3 regions of the Microbacterium sp. LB12 genome follow, and region 2 is predicted to be linked to each of the others. Evidence: predicted binding sites of a transcription regulator. Region 2 holds the regulator's gene; each other region holds the start of a gene.
The links. Region 2 encodes HrcA, which represses chaperone genes, less so after heat shock. Its sites were predicted from a motif close to TTNGCACTCGNNNNNNNCGAGTGCNAA; they were not measured.

Region 1 (5,203 bases), on a different contig from region 2:
TGGGCAAGCGCCTCAAGCAGCGTGCGGGGTCGCTCTCCGGCGGCGAGCGGCAGATGGTCGCGATGTCGCGAGCCCTCATGATGGACCCCTCGGTGCTGCTGCTCGACGAGCCCTCGGCAGGCCTCTCCCCCGTGCGTCAGGACGACGCGTTCATCCGCGTCTCCGACATCAACAAGGCCGGCGTCACGACGATCATGGTGGAGCAGAACGCCCGACGCTGCCTGCAGATCTGCGACCGCGGATATGTGCTCGACCAGGGCAAGGACGCGTACGAAGGAACCGGTCGCGACCTGCTGAACGACCCCAAGGTCATCGGCCTCTACCTCGGCACGCTGGGGACCGACGCGGCCTGAGCCGCCATCACCCACACCCACGAAGAAGGCCCCGGATGCGAGCATCCGGGGCCTTCTCGCTGTGATCAGTTGGTGCGGGTGATCATGTTGTCGGCACCGTACTTGTAGATGCCGATCGATGCGCCCTGCGGGTCGCCTGCCTCATCGAACGTGATGTCGCCGGAGTAGCCGTCGTAGTCGGCCGTCCCCCCGTCGTTGATGATCTTGGCGCAGTCGGCGAAGCTGGTGCACTTCTCACCATCGCCGGAACCACCGGAGACCTCCTGCATCTTCGCCGCGATGTCGGTGCCCTTCGTCGACCCGGCTGCGAGCGACGCCAGAGCCACGAGGATGACGGCGTCGTACGCCTCAGCCGCGTAGGTGAAGTCCTTGACCTCGTCGTTGCCCTCGCCGGTCCAGAACGCCTGGAGGCGGTCGGTGAAGTCGTCCGCCAGCGCGGGGCCCGCCTTCGTGCCCTGTGCGCCCTCGAGCGAGACCGGGATATCGGTGCCGTAGTCGGAGAGGTTTCCGTCGACCATGTAGAACTTGTCGGCCGAGATGCCGGCGTTGACCAGCAGCGGGGCGATCGTCTTGAACTGGTCGAACGACACGATCGCGACCGCGTCCGGGTTCTGTGCCTTGATCGACTCGACCTGCGCGTCGAACTGCGCGTCGCCGACGTTGAACGAGACCGACTCGACGACCTGGCCGCCGGTGCCCTCGAACGTCTTGGTGATCGCGTCGTTCAGACCCGTGCCGTAGGCGTCGTTCTGGTAGATGATGCCGAGCGTCTTCGCGCCGTCCTCGGCGATCAGGTTGCCGAGCACCTCACCCTGCAGCAGGTCGCTGGGGGCCGTGCGGAAGTACAGGCCGTTGTCATCCCACGTGGTGAAGTCGGGCGACGTGTTGGACGCCGAGATCTGGAGGATGCCCGCGCTCACGTTGCCGTCGAGGATGAGCTTGGAGACACCGGAGGCGGCCGCTCCGACGATGGCGGAGACGCCGGCACCCTGCAGCTTCGTGATCGAGGTCTCGTAGGCCTTGGTGTCGGTGTCGCCCTCGTCTTCAGCGGTGAGGTCGATCGTGATGCCGGCCTTGGCGTCGTTGACCTCCTGGACCGCGAGGCCGACGCCGGACTCCATGGGCGGGCCGAGGAATGCCAGCGAACCCGTCTGCGGCAGCAGCGAGCCGAGCTTCAGCGTGAGGTCGGAGGCCGGCTTGTCGCTGCCGCCCGAGTCTCCGCTGGGCGTGCTGCTGCAGCCCGCGATGACGATGGCGGATGCGCTGACCAAGGCGATCCCGGCGAAGACCTTCGCGGTGCGCGAACCCTTCAATGCGTTCATAATGCTCCCTTGCGTAACTGAACGTGGATTGTGACCACAATCGGGTGCTCTAACACTAGGACGTGGGGCCCTCGCGCAGGGGGAGCAAGTATCTCGGTGCGTTAACGATCCGACACCGGGTTTCCCGCGGTGTGAGCCTCGGGGTCAGGCCGGTGCGACCCGCGGGATCCGGCGTCCCCGGCGCGCGGCGAGCAGCAGGTCGACGAGGAAGACGCCGATAGCGATCCACACGATGACGAACCCTGCCCAGCGTGCGGCCGGCATCGGCTCGTGCAGCACCGCGACGCCGATCAGGAACTGCATGACCGGGGTGATGAACTGGATCATGCCGATCACCGTGAGGTTGATCCGTCGGGTCCCCGCGGCGAAGAGCAGCAGCGGCACAGCCGTGGCGACGCCGGCGAACGCGAGGACGAGGGCATGCGTCCAGCCGCTCGTGCCCAGCGTGATCCCGCTCGTCTGCGCGACCACGACGAGCTGCACGACGGCGATCGGGATGAGCCAGAACGACTCGAGCGTCAGCCCGCTCACGGCGTCGACCGCGGGACCGATCTTCTTCTTGATGAGCCCGTACACCCCGAACGACGCAGTGAGCGACAACGCGATCCACGGGAACTCGCCGTACGCGACGACGATCACCACGACCGCGATCGCCGCGATCGCGACGGCCGCCCACTGCAGGCGACGGATGCGCTCCTTCAGCACGAACACGCCCAGCAGGACCGTCGTGATCGGGTTGATGAAGTAGCCCAGGCTCGTCTCGACGACATTGCCGCCGAGGGTGCCGATCACGAACACCTGCCAGTTGACGTAGATCAGCAGACCGGCGAGAGCTGTCCAGCCCAGCAGCTTCGGCTGCCGCACGATCGCGCGGAACGCCGCCCAGCCGTGCGTGACCGTGAGCAGCAGCAGACAGAACACGAACGACAGCAGCACCCGCCACGCCACCACCTCCCACGGGCCGGTCGGCGCCAGGAGGAGGAAGTAGAGGGGAAGCACTCCCCACAGCAGGTACGCCGCCCCGGCGTAGGCGACACCGGCGGTCTGCACGGCGCGGGTCGACGGGGAGGGCACCGCACAACCCTATGCCCGACGTGCGTACGAGGTTCCCGCCCAGGAGTGGCGCCCGCCGACTTTGGCAGGAAACGATCGCGACCTGACCGGAACGCAGAAGGAGGCCCGGATGCCATGAGCATCCGGGCCTCCTTCGAGGACCACTGGTGCGCGCCTCAGCGAGGCACGGGAACCGGGTTCAGCTGGTCAGCGGACGACGACCGCGAGGACGTCGCGAGCCGACAGGACGAGGAACTCGTCTGCGCCGAACTTCACCTCGGTGCCGCCATACTTGCTGTAGAGCACGCGGTCGCCGACGGCGACGTCGAGCGGAACACGGTTGCCGTTGTCGTCGATGCGGCCGGGGCCGACCGCCACGACCTCGCCCTCCTGGGGCTTCTCCTTGGCGGTGTCGGGGATGACCAGGCCACTCGCGGTGGTCTGCTCGGCCTCGACCTGCTTGATGACGATGCGGTCCTCGAGCGGCTTGATGGAAACCGACACGGTCTACCTCTTCTTTCTTGACGCTGACACGAAAGACTTGTTCGCACTCTCAACCCGAGAGTGCTAATCCCAGTGTAGGCGGTCGGCTGGCACTCATGCAATGCGAGTGCCAGCGGCACGGTGGTTCACGTCACAGTCGGGAATAGGCTGAGGACGTGGAGATGTCCGAGCTGCGTGCCCTGCTGACCCCTGCCGGCCTGGAACTCCTGGACGCGCTCGGGCCGATCGTCTCGACCTCCGACGTCGCCCAGGCGGTCTCGCGCCTCCGTGCCGCCGGGCACGCCCCCGAGCTGGTCTCGGCGGTGGTCGGTCAGGCCCACCTGCGCGCCAAGGCCGCCGCGAAGTTCGGGACGTTCGCCGCCCGCATGCTCTTCACCCGCGCGGGGCTGGAACAGGCGACCAGGCTCGGCGTCGCTGCCCGGCACGCGCAGCGCATCCGGCGCGCGGGCCTCACCCACGTCGCCGACCTCGGCTGCGGCATCGGCGGCGACGCGCTCGCCTTCGCCGGCGCCGGACTCGACGTGATGGCCGTCGATGCCGACGAGGTCACCGCCGCGATCGCCGCCTACAACCTGGCGCCGTTCGGCGACAGCGCCGTCGTGCGTCACGACACCGCCGAAGAGGCTTACGCCACGGTGGCGGGCACCGGGTCGCAGGCGATCTGGATGGACCCGGCCCGACGCACCTCGGGGCACAGCGAGACCAGGCGCGTCTCCGCCGACGACTACTCGCCGTCGCTGGATTGGGCGTTCGACGTCGCCTCGCGCACGCCGACCGGCATCAAGCTCGGCCCGGCCCACGATCGCGATGCGCTCCCCACCGACGCCGAGACGCAGTGGGTGAGCGCCGACGGCAGCGTCGTCGAGCTCGTCGTCTGGACCGGCGCGCTCGCCCGCGACGGCGTGCGCCGCTCCGCGCTGGTGATCCGCGACGAACGGTCCCACGAGCTCACCGCGCCCGCCGACGCGACTGACGAGCCGGTGCGCGAGCTCGGGGCATTCCTGCATGAGCCCGACGGGGCCGTCATCCGCGCCCGCCTGATCGGCGATGTCGCCCGGAGCCTCGACGCCGGCATGCTCGACGGGCACATCGCCTATCTCACCTCGGACGCCGCCGTGACGAGCCCGTTCGTGCAGTCGTTCCGTGTGCGCGAGACCCTGCCGGCGAACCCCAAGGCCATCAGCGCCGCACTGAAGGCGCACGGGATCGGTCGCCTGGAGATCAAGAAGCGCGGGGTCGACGTCGACCCCGCCGCCTTCCGCACGAAGCTCGTGCTGCGCGGCGACCAGGAGGCCACCCTGATCCTGGCGCGCATCGGCGACCAGCGCCGGGCGATCCTCGCCGATCGCGTCCCCGCCGCGGTCTGAACGAACTCGGCCCTGAGGTCGGACGCTGAGCGAGGTCAGTCGTCCGCGGCGCCGATGACGCCGGCATCCCGCGTGATCACCAGGTATGCCGGCCCGCGGTTGGTGAGCAGCTCGAGATGGGTCGCTGCGCCCGTCTCGCTGTCGACCACGTTGAGGACCAGCCGCGACGTCGACTGATCCTGCATGGTCTCGGGGTCTGCGCAGATCACCGGTGCATCGGCGGCGGACCCGTCGTAGATGAGGCACTGGTTCTGCGAGTCGGTCTGCACCCCGGTCCACACCGGGACGTCGCCGTCGTATCCGACGACCCAGAGCGAGTTGGCGTCGAAGCCCTCATCGACCAGACGCTCGGCCGTGTTCGACTCCTGCTCGTTCGCGTAGGTGATGCCGCCGATGGACGGGTCGTAGTCGTAGCTGCTCACCGCGACCGCCGGCTCCCCCGCGGCCGTGAACAGCATCTGCACGCTCACCTGACGCCTCTGCTCATCGGCGTTCTCGACCGCGATCGAGCCGTACAGGCCGGTGTGGAGCACCGTCTCACGCCGGTCGCAACTCGGCTGGGTGACATCTCCCGTGCTGAGGATGAGGCACGAGCGCGCACCGC
Region 2 (5,203 bases):
TCCCCGGCAGCGGCGACGGAGCGGCCGGATGCCGAGTCGCAGACGCTCGAGCGGATCCTGCTGCTCAGCCGTATCCGTGAGGGCATCGCCGTCGATGAGGTGCCCCCGGCGAACCGGAGCCGGGTGGCCGGATTGATGGCCGACGGGCTCGTCGACCCGGTCGCCGCAGTACAGGGGCGCATCCAGCTGACATTGCGCGGGCGGCTGCTCGCCGATGCCGTCGTCCGAGCACTCACTGACTGACGGCCCCGCACGGGCTCAGCCCGGCAGCAGATCCATTCCGGCGGTCCGCCGTTGCGGCACGGTCGTGCTGACCGTGTCGAAGAGCCGCGTGCGGCGCTCGGCGCCATAGGCGGGCCAGCCGGGGTCGCCGTCGGTCACGAAGCCGACCCACGACTCGCTCATCTCGGTCGCGAGCTGCTGTGGTGCATCCGGTCCGGCCATCCGCACCGCCTCGTCGTCGCGGAGTCGGTCGAACACGAAGCCGAGCTCCAGCGCATGCGCGGCACGCAGATCCCGCACCGGACTCGGCCACGCGAACTCGTACACGTGCGTCGTCTCCGGGCGGGCGACGGCGACGCGGCTCAGCGGTGCCCGCAGCATCATGTCGGTGACGAGCTGACCGAACACCTCGCCGGTGCTCGCGCCCGGGAACGCCGCGCGATACTCCGCCAGCGCACGACGGGGGATGCGCGACAGCAGTCGCGCAGCCTGCAGCTTGACCCCGCTGATCGCGGCCAGCGCCTCGGGTGGGAACCAGAGGCGATACTCGTCGGTGTTGCTGCCGATCAGGAGCGGGGTGTCGATGCCGCCCAGCACCTCGTGCGGTGAACGCGGCAGGCTGTCCTCGTCGATCGCGAACTGGAAGCCCGGTGCTCCGCCGAGCGGCGAAGAACCCGCCGACTGCGCCTTGCGCGCCTCGAGCAGTTGGGCGGGGCTGAGCGCGGCGAACCCCTCCCGATCGGCGGTCACGCGCAGCAGCTTCGCCAGCTGCGCGGTCACGCGCCCGGCCTTCTTCGCGGTTTGCGCCTGCAGGGGACCCGATTCGATGATCGCCCGCGCGATGAGCGCGCGAGAGTCGTCACGCGTGATGAGCCCGGCGACGATCGCTCCGCCCGCCGACTCGCCCATGGCGGTGATGCGCGCGGGGTCGCCGCCGAAGGCTTCGATCTCGCGGTGCACCCATTCCAACGCCGCGGCGGCGTCGCGCAGGCCGAGGTTGCGGGGCACGCCGTCCAGCACGGAGAAGCCCTCGGAGCCTAGGCGGTAGTTGATCGACACGAAGACGATCCCCGCCTTCGCGAACACGGTGCCGTCGTACAGCGGCAGTGCCGCTGTACCGCGTTCCAGCGCGCCGCCGTGGATCCACAGCAGCACGGGGGCCCCGGATGTCGCGGTCGGAGCCCACACGTTCGCGGTGAGGATGTCGTCGCCGTCGATGTGCACCGATCCCAGCAGCTCGCCGATCGCGCCCGCATAGGGCACCTGGGGCGGTGTGGGACCGAAGCTCGTCGCCTCACGCGTCCCCTCCCAGGCCGCCGCGGGCTGCGGTGCGCGGAACCGGTTCTCGCCGAACGGGGCGGCCGCGTACGGGATGCCGAGGAAGCGGACGACCCCCTCGGCTTCGGAGCCACGGACGACGCCGCGGGACAGGGTCGCATGGGGTGCGGAGGTCATGAGCGTCATCCTAGGTCGCGCCGATCGCGGTACGGAGATTCCCGAGCGACACGGGGTAGGATTGGCACTCTGAACGTCCGAGTGCCAACGGAAGGGAAGGGCGATGGTCACAGAGCGAGGACTCCAGGTTCTCCGCGCGATCGTGCAGGACTACGTCGAGACCCACGAACCCGTCGGCAGCCGCTCCATCGTCGACCGGCACTCCTTCGGCGTCTCCGCGGCGACGATCCGCAACGACATGGCGCTGCTCGAGGACGAAGAGCTCATCACGGCACCGCACACCTCGTCTGGCCGCGTGCCCACCGACAAGGGCTACCGGGTGTTCGTCAACCATCTGGCGCAGTTGCGACCGCTCTCCTCGGCGCAGCGTTCGGCGATCGAATCGTTCCTCGGCGAGCCCGCCGACCTCGACGACCTGATGGTCCGCACGGTGCGGGTGCTGACGCAGTTGACGGGCCAGGTCGCGCTCGCGCAGTATCCGTCCTTCGCGCGTGCGCACGTCACCCACGTCGAACTGGTCGCGCTCGCGCCGAACCGACTCTTGATCGTGCTGGTGACCGACGCCGGCGGCGTATCGCAGCGCATGGCCGTGCTGCCCGACATGATCGACGAGACGGGGCTGGCCGCGCTGCGCGCGCGGTTGGCAGCGCTGATCACGGGGCAGGCGATCAGCGAGGCGTCCGACCGTCTCCAGACGCTGCTCGCCGCCGAGGAGTCTCCGCAGGACCGCGTGCTGCGTACCCTCGCTGGCGTCGTGATCGACGAGTTGAGCGGTTTCCGTCAGGAGCGTCTCGTGATGGCGGGGGCGGCGACGCTCGCCCGCCGTGAACAGGACTTCCGCGGCAGCATCCACCCGCTGCTCGAGGCGATCGAGGAGCAGGTCACGCTGCTGCGGCTGATGAGCGAGATGGTCACCGACGAGCATGGTCTCGCGGCCAGCATCGGCACCGAGAACGCGCCGTTCGGGCTCGGTGAGGCATCGATCGTCGCCAGCAACTACGCCGCGCCCAGCGGCACGGCCCGTGTCGGCGTGATGGGGCCGACGCGCATGGACTATCCGAGCAACCTTGCTGCGGCACGGGCGGTCGCCCGCTACCTGTCGCGGATGCTCGACGAAGACGAGGCCGGCCGCTGACGCGGTCGCCACGAGAAGACACACGCAGAAGGGCGATTGTGGCGGACCACTATGAGGTTCTCGGGGTGTCCCGGGACGCTTCCACCGATGAGATCAAGAAGGCGTACCGACGTCTCGCGCGACAGCTGCACCCGGATGTGAATCCCGGTGAGGACGCGGCGGAGCGCTTCAAGCTCGTCACGCACGCCTACGACGTGCTCAGCGACGACGAGTCCCGCCGGCGCTACGACATGGGCGGCGGTGACGGCGCGGCGGGGAACTTCGGCGGATTCGGCGGTTTCGGCGACATCTTCGAGACGTTCTTCGGTGCCTCGCAGGGCGGCGGTCGCGGTGCGCGTCCGCGGTCGCGCCGTGAACGCGGTCAGGACGCCCTCGTCCGCGTGACGCTCGACCTGGGCGACGTCGTGTTCGGTGCGCACCGGGACATCGACGTCGACACCGCGGTGCTCTGCGAGACGTGTCAGGGCTCCTGCTGCCAGGACGGCACATCCCCGGTCACGTGCGACATCTGCGGTGGCTCCGGCCATGTGCAGCGTCAGGTGCGCAGCCTGCTCGGCAACGTCGTCACCTCCCAGCCCTGCGGCACCTGCGAGGGGTACGGCACGACGATCCCGTACCCGTGCGGCACGTGCGGCGGACAGGGGCGCGTCCGTTCGCGTCGTACCGTGTCGCTCGACATCCCCGCGGGCGTCGAGACCGGGCTGCGCCTGCAGCTTCCGGGCTCGGGCGAGGTCGGCAAGGCGGGCGGCCCCAACGGCGACCTGTACGTCGAGGTCACCGTCAACGCGCACGCGGCGTTCAGCCGTGAGGGCGACGACCTGCTCGCGACGCTCGAGGTGTCCATGACCGACGCGATCCTCGGCACCGAGACGAAGATCCAGGGGCTGGACGGCGAGGTCGATCTGGAGATCCGGCCCGGCGTGCAGTCGGGTGATGTGCTGACCATCAAGGGCCGAGGGATCACCCCGCTCCGCGGCAGCCAGCGCGGCGATCTGCGGGTCGGCGTGCAGGTGCTGACCCCGACCCGCCTGGACTCGGCGCAGCGTGCGCTGATCGAGGACTTCGCGAAGAAGACCAAGTCGCCGGAGCCGCAGCTGGCGCAGTTCCAGCAGGGACTCTTCTCGAAGCTCCGCGACCGCTTCCGCAGCCACTGATCATGGCCCTGCACTTCCTGGTCGAGTCGTCGACGGATGCCGGAGTCGGCGACCTCGTGTCGTTGACGGGCGCCGAGGCGAAGCACGCCGCCGTCGTGCGCCGTCTCCGCGTCGGCGAGGCCGTCACGGTCGGCGAGGGGGCCGGGGTGTGGTTGTCCGGCATCGCGGAGGAGGTGTCGCCCGTGCGCGTCGATGTGCGCATCTCGGAGCGTGTCGAGCACGAGTCGCCGACGCCGCGGATCGTCCTGGTCCAGGCGCTCGCGAAGGGCGATCGCGACGAGCTCGCGGTGCAGGCCGCCTGCGAGCTCGGCGTCGACGAGATCGTGCCGTGGCAGGCGAGCCGCAGCGTGTCGCGCTGGGAGGGGCCGAAGGCCGCGAAGGGACGGGAGCGCTGGGCGACCATCGTGCGTGAGGCCGCCAAGCAGGCCCACCGTGCGTGGCTGCCCGATGTGTCGTCGGTCGTGACGACCGCGCAGCTCGCCGAGCGCGCGACCGCCCAGCGGGTGCTGCTGCTCGATCCCACCGCATCCACGCGCCTGTCCGCGATCGAACCCGATGGGCGCGACCTGGTGCTCGTGGTCGGACCCGAGGGCGGCATCTCCGACCAGGAGCTCGACCGTCTCACCGCCGCCGGAGCGGAACGCGTGCTCCTGGGCGAGACCGTGCTGCGCACGTCGACCGCGGGCCCGGCGGCGATCGCGGTGCTGTCCGTGGCGCTCGGGAGATGGTGACGGCGAACGTCTGCCGACGGCACGCAAGGGCTGTGCGGACCCGGTGGTCAGTAGACTTGACCGCATGACGGAACCCTCGATCTTCACCCGCATTCTGAACGGGGAGATCCCTGCCGAGATCCTCGGCGAGACGGATCGCGTCTTCGCGCTGCGCGACATCGCTCCGCAGGCGCCCGTGCATCTGCTCGTCGTCCCGAAGTCCGCGGAGTACCGCGATGTCGTCGAGCTCGCTGCCGGTGACCCCTCGCTGCTCGCCGAGATGGTGGCCTTCGCCCGGGAACTGGCGGCGATGCACACCGACGACGGAGACTTCCGCCTCGTCTTCAACACCGGCACGCAAGCCGGGCAGACCGTTTTCCACGTCCACGCCCACGTGCTGGCCGGTGGATTGACCGAGAAGAGCGTCGGTGCCTGAGAATCACGAACCGCAGGAGCGCAGCCTCGGAGCCCGGACGCCCGAGGCCGTCGAGAAGATATACGCGGACGGCGTCGCGATGGTGCAGCTG
Region 3 (5,203 bases), on a different contig from region 2:
GATCGGGTTCGGTCCGGCCGGCGTCGTCGCGGTCACCCCCGGTCGCCTCCTCGGCGGGCTGCTCGCGCTCGCCGCGGTCGGCATCTCGCTCTCGGGCGATGTTCTCGCCTCGGCGCCCCTGTGGATGCTGCTGCTCCCGTTCGCCGCGGGTGTCGGGATCGCGTGGCAGGCGGCGACCAACGGGCGTCTCGCGCAGCGCGTGCGCTCGCCTCTGGCTGCGACGCTGATGAGCTTCATCGCGGGCACTCTCGTCCTCGCGGTCGCCGCCGGTGCGAGCATGGCGTTCCGGGGCGCACCGGCAGCGCTTCCCACCGAGCCCTGGCTGTACCTCGGCGGATTCCTCGGGGCGTCCTACATCCTGCTCGGCGCGTTCATCGTGGCGCAGACGGGTGTGCTGCTGATGGGGCTGGGGTCGGTACTCGGGCAGCTGGTGACGTCGGTCGTCATCGACCTGATCTGGCCCGCGGCATCCGGCCCGGCACTGTGGCAGGTCATCGGGATGGTGGTCGTCGCGGTCTCATCGGTCGTGGTGGCCGTGCCGTGGCGGCGCCGCCGCTGAGACCTACTTCTTCTTCGTCTTCTTCGTGCCGGCCTTCGGCATGCGGGTCACGAGCTTGCGGGCGTCCACGGCCTTGCGCCGACCGGGCTTCTTGCCCTCGGGCTTGCCGCCCACGTACAGCCAGCCGAGGAGCTCCTCGTTCTTGTCGAGCCCGTGCGCCTTCGCGACGGCCTTGGCGCGCGTGTAATGTCCTGTGCGCCAGATCACGCCCCAACCGGCTTCATCGAGGAGCAGGCTCAGCGTATGGGCGACTCCGGACGCGACAGCCTCCTGCTCCCACCGCGGAACCTTGTCGCTCTTGCGGTAGCTGGCGACGACGGCGATCAGCAGCGGAGCGCGCAGCGGCTTCGACGAGGGCGACGAGTCTCCCTGCGCCTTCGCGATCGCGGCACCCAGCACCTCACGGTCCGCTCCGCGCAGCTCGATCAGCCGCCACGGGCGGAGGGAGGAGTGGTCGGCGACGCGCCCAGCGGCCGCGACCAGCGGGAGCAGCTCATCGCGCGTAGGGGCGGTGTCTTCGACCTTCGACCAGGACTGCCGTGCGCGGACGGCGTCGAGGGCGCTCACGAGGCGTCGGGGGTGAAGTTCAGCGCGATCGAGTTCATGCAGTAGCGGTCGCCGGTGGGCGTGCCGAACCCGTCGGGGAAGACGTGGCCCAGGTGCGAGCCGCAGTTCGCGCAGCGCACCTCGGTGCGCACCATGCCGAGGCTGTCGTCCTCGATGAGCTCGACCGCGTCGGGGCGGATCGACTCGTAGAAGCTCGGCCAGCCGCAGCCGGAGTCGAACTTCGTGCCGCTCTTGAACAGCTCGGCGTTGCACGCTCCGCAGGTGTAGAGGCCGGCGCGCTCCTCATCGAGCAGTTCCCCGGTCCAGGCCCGTTCGGTCGCGGCCTGGCGCAGCACGGCGTACTGCTCTTCGCCGAGCTCGCTGCGCCATTCGTCTTCGGTCTTGTCCACGCTGTACGACATGTGTCCTCCTGAGTCGTCTCCATTCTCTCCCGTGCGGCGCGGTCCGGGGTGCTCCGAGTCAGAATGGACGGATGACGGATGCCGTGCAGGAGCGCTATGCGCGATTCGCCCGCGTCGAGGCACCCGGCCGAAGCGTCCTCTACGCGGAGTGGGCCGCCGGAGTCGCGGACGATGACGAGGTGCGCCGGGTGCTCGCGCGGATCCCGGAGACCCGTAGGCAGCCGCCGCTCGTGTTCGCCGTGACGCGGATGCTCGGCGTCGGACTCGTCGGATACCGCCAGTGGCGGCGCTTCGTGCTGCGGCGGGCGGACGAGGTCGTAGCCGAGTGCACGCGGCGCTCGCTCCAGACGAACGAGCCGCTTCGGCTCGCGGCGCTTCTTCCGGTGCTGTCCGAGATCGACGGCCCGATCGCTCTGCTCGAGGTCGGCGCATCCGCGGGACTCTGCCTCTATCCCGACCGCTACTCCTATCGATTCCTGGATGCGGAGGGCGGGGTGCGCCTGGCGCTGGACCCGGGGGAGGGGCCGTCGAGCGTCGTGCTGGAGAGCCGGGTGACCGGCCGCCTGCCGCGGCTGCGGATGCCGGAGATCGTCTGGCGCGCGGGGATCGACCTGATGCCGCTCGACGCCGCCGACGAGGCCGACCGACGCTGGCTGCGGGGGCTGGTGTGGCCCGGGGAGACGGGGCGTGAGCAGCGCATCGAGGCGGCGCTGGACATCGCGGCATCCGACCCTCCGCTGCTGGTGGCGGGAGACGCGCGGGCCCGCATCGATACGCTCTCCGCAGCCGCGCCGCGCGACGCGACCCTCGTCGTCACGACCCCTGGTGTGCTGGTGCACATCCCGAGAGCGGACCGTCACGCGCTGGTCGAGCGCATCACACGGCTGGACGCGCGCTGGATCACGATCGATCCGCCGTCGTCGCTCGATGTCTGGGAGCCGCCCGTCGATCCCGATGGCTGGCCGGGCTTCGTCGTCGCGCTCGACGGCCGGGTGAGGGCCGCCGCGGATCCGCTGGGGAGCTGGTGGGAGTGGCGCGCGGCTCCGGACTCGGATGCGTCCTAACCTGGACGCATGCTCGGAGACCTCACGGAGCGCGATCGCGCGATCCTCGCGCTGGAGACCGCGTGGCCGCAGCACGGCGGAGCGAAGGAAGAGGTCATCCGCGCGCAGCTCGGAATGAGTGCCGCGCGGTACTACCAGCTCCTCGGGCGGCTGATCGAGTCCGACGCCGCACTCGAGTACGACCCGATGCTGGTGCGCAGACTGCGACGGATCCGCGACTCGCGTGCGCGTCGACGCTCGACGCGCACACCCGGTTTCGTCGGCTGAAAGTGGGCCGACGGGCGGAGTGGCGCCGCGTCTCCCCGTGCCGTGGAACGGATTGCCAGGAACGTGCCGCTAGCATCGAGGGGTGTCCAAGCCCTCCCGCGATCGCTTCGATGACGTTCCCCGTTCCTCCGGACGCGTAGGAGCGCATCGCGCTGAAGCTCCGGGAATGAACGGCTGGATCGTCCTGCTGTGGTCCTTCGTCGCCGCTCTCGTGCTCATCATCGCCGGCATCTTCGGCTCCCTCGTGGTGATGGGGCGCGTCTCGCTCTTCCCGGAGTCGACGCCGAGCGCCACGCCGACGCCCGTGGAGACCGGTGTGGTCGACACGACCTACGCGGTCATGATCCTGAACGGCACGCCCGACGAGGGCCTCGACGCCCAGATGCGCGACCTGCTCATCAACAACGGCTGGGCGGCGGAGAGCGTCAACGCGGGCGACAGCTCCAGCCAGGACTTCGAGAAGACGACGGTCTTCTACGTCAACCCCGAGGACGAGCTCGCGGCGATCGGACTCGCGAACCTCATCGGCGGTGCGGGAGTGCAGCAGAGTGACTACTACGCCGGCGAGACGGCCGACGGTGCGAAGGAGCTCACGGTCGTGATCGGCCTCGATCGCTCCACCTCGGCACCCTCGACGAGCACCGGGACTCCTGCCCCCTGAGTCGACGCGTCGGAGCGTTTCCGACGGCTTGCACTCGAAGGTGTCGAGTGCCAGAATGGCGTTAGCACTCTCTCACTCTGAGTGCTAAACCCAACGTCTACGTCCAGGAGGGACGAAAAAACTCATGGCAAAGATCATTGCTTTCGATGAGGAGGCCCGCCGCGGCCTCGAGCGCGGCCTCAACATCCTCGCCGACGCGGTCAAGGTGACCCTCGGCCCGCGCGGTCGCAACGTCGTCCTCGAGAAGAAGTGGGGCGCGCCCACGATCACGAACGACGGTGTCTCCATCGCCAAGGAGATCGAGCTCGACGACCCGTACGAGAAGATCGGTGCGGAGCTCGTCAAGGAGGTCGCCAAGAAGACCGACGACGTCGCGGGTGACGGCACCACCACCGCCACGGTCCTCGCTCAGGCTCTGGTCCGCGAGGGTCTGCGCAACGTCGCAGCCGGCGCCGACCCGATCTCGCTGAAGCGCGGCATCGAGAAGGCCGTCGCCGCGATCACCGAGGAGCTCCTCGCGAGCGCCAAGGAGATCGACTCGAAGGAGCAGATCGCCGCCACGGCTTCCATCTCCGCTGCTGACCCCGCGATCGGCGAGCTCATCGCCGAGGCGATCGACAAGGTCGGCAAGGAAGGCGTCGTCACCGTCGAGGAGTCGCAGACGTTCGGCACTGAGCTCGAGCTCACCGAGGGCATGCGCTTCGACAAGGGCTACCTGAACCCGTACTTCGTCACGGACCCTGAGCGCCAGGAGGCGGTCTTCGAGGACCCGTACATCCTCATCGCCAACCAGAAGGTCTCCAACATCAAGGACCTCCTGCCCATCGTCGACAAGGTGATCCAGGACGGCAAGGAGCTCGTCATCATCGCCGAGGACGTCGAGGGCGAGGCTCTCGCGACGCTCGTGCTGAACAAGCTCAAGGGCATCTTCAAGTCGGTCGCCGTCAAGGCTCCCGGCTTCGGCGACCGCCGCAAGGCGCAGCTGCAGGACATCGCGATCCTCACCGGTGGTCAGGTCATCACCGAAGAGGTCGGCCTCAAGCTGGAGAACGCCACGCTCGACCTGCTGGGCCGCGCGCGCAAGGTCATCGTCACCAAGGATGAGACCACGATCGTCGAGGGTGCCGGTGAGGCAGACCAGATCGAGGGTCGCGTGACGCAGATCCGTCGCGAGATCGAGAACACCGACAGCGACTACGACCGCGAGAAGCTGCAGGAGCGCCTGGCGAAGCTCGCCGGTGGCGTCGCGGTCATCAAGGCCGGTGCTGCGACCGAGGTCGAGCTCAAGGAGCGCAAGCACCGCATCGAGGACGCCGTCCGCAACGCGAAGGCAGCCGTCGAGGAGGGCATCGTCCCCGGTGGTGGCGTCGCGCTGATCCAGTCGGGCAGCAAGGCTCTCGACGGTCTCTCGCTCTCGGGCGACGAGGCGACCGGTGCGAACATCGTGCGCGTCGCGATCGAGGCTCCGCTCAAGCAGATCGCTCTCAACGCGGGCCTCGAGCCGGGCGTCGTGGCGAACAAGGTCTCCGAGCTCCCCGCGGGCCAGGGCCTCAACGCTGCCACGGGTGAGTACGTCGACCTGTTCGCGGCCGGCATCATCGACCCGGCGAAGGTGACCCGCTCGGCGCTGCAGAACGCAGCCTCGATCGCGGCTCTGTTCCTCACCACCGAGGCGGTCGTGGCC

Region 1: a site for HrcA is predicted at 3,319-3,345, ahead of groES (co-chaperone GroES). Genes of this name have one in related genera too.
Region 3: a site for HrcA is predicted at 3,581-3,607, ahead of groL (chaperonin GroEL). Genes of this name have one in related genera too.

The regions. Positions count from the first base shown of each region.
Region 1 is NZ_JBBCPF010000005.1:85,537-90,739, reverse strand. It holds gene WFM69_RS10675 (ABC transporter ATP-binding protein) at 1-353, shown strand, start outside; gene WFM69_RS10670 (ABC transporter substrate-binding protein) at 419-1,675, opposite strand; gene rarD (EamA family transporter RarD) at 1,820-2,749, opposite strand; gene groES (co-chaperone GroES) at 2,936-3,232, opposite strand; gene WFM69_RS10655 (THUMP-like domain-containing protein) at 3,394-4,599, shown strand; gene WFM69_RS10650 (hypothetical protein) at 4,635-5,203, opposite strand, start outside.
Region 2 is NZ_JBBCPF010000006.1:165,026-170,228, reverse strand. It holds gene hemW (radical SAM family heme chaperone HemW) at 1-243, shown strand, start outside; gene WFM69_RS12405 (carboxylesterase/lipase family protein) at 259-1,677, opposite strand; gene hrcA (heat-inducible transcriptional repressor HrcA) at 1,781-2,812, shown strand; gene dnaJ (molecular chaperone DnaJ) at 2,851-3,966, shown strand; gene WFM69_RS12390 (16S rRNA (uracil(1498)-N(3))-methyltransferase) at 3,969-4,697, shown strand; gene WFM69_RS12385 (HIT domain-containing protein) at 4,762-5,112, shown strand; gene WFM69_RS12380 (PhoH family protein) at 5,192-5,203, shown strand, end outside.
Region 3 is NZ_JBBCPF010000013.1:37,692-42,894, reverse strand. It holds gene WFM69_RS17430 (DMT family transporter) at 1-559, shown strand, start outside; gene WFM69_RS17425 (nitroreductase family protein) at 563-1,126, opposite strand; gene msrB (peptide-methionine (R)-S-oxide reductase MsrB) at 1,123-1,527, opposite strand; gene WFM69_RS17415 (DUF2332 domain-containing protein) at 1,599-2,591, shown strand; gene WFM69_RS17410 (DUF3263 domain-containing protein) at 2,601-2,858, shown strand; gene WFM69_RS17405 (LytR C-terminal domain-containing protein) at 3,025-3,519, shown strand; gene groL (chaperonin GroEL) at 3,644-5,203, shown strand, end outside.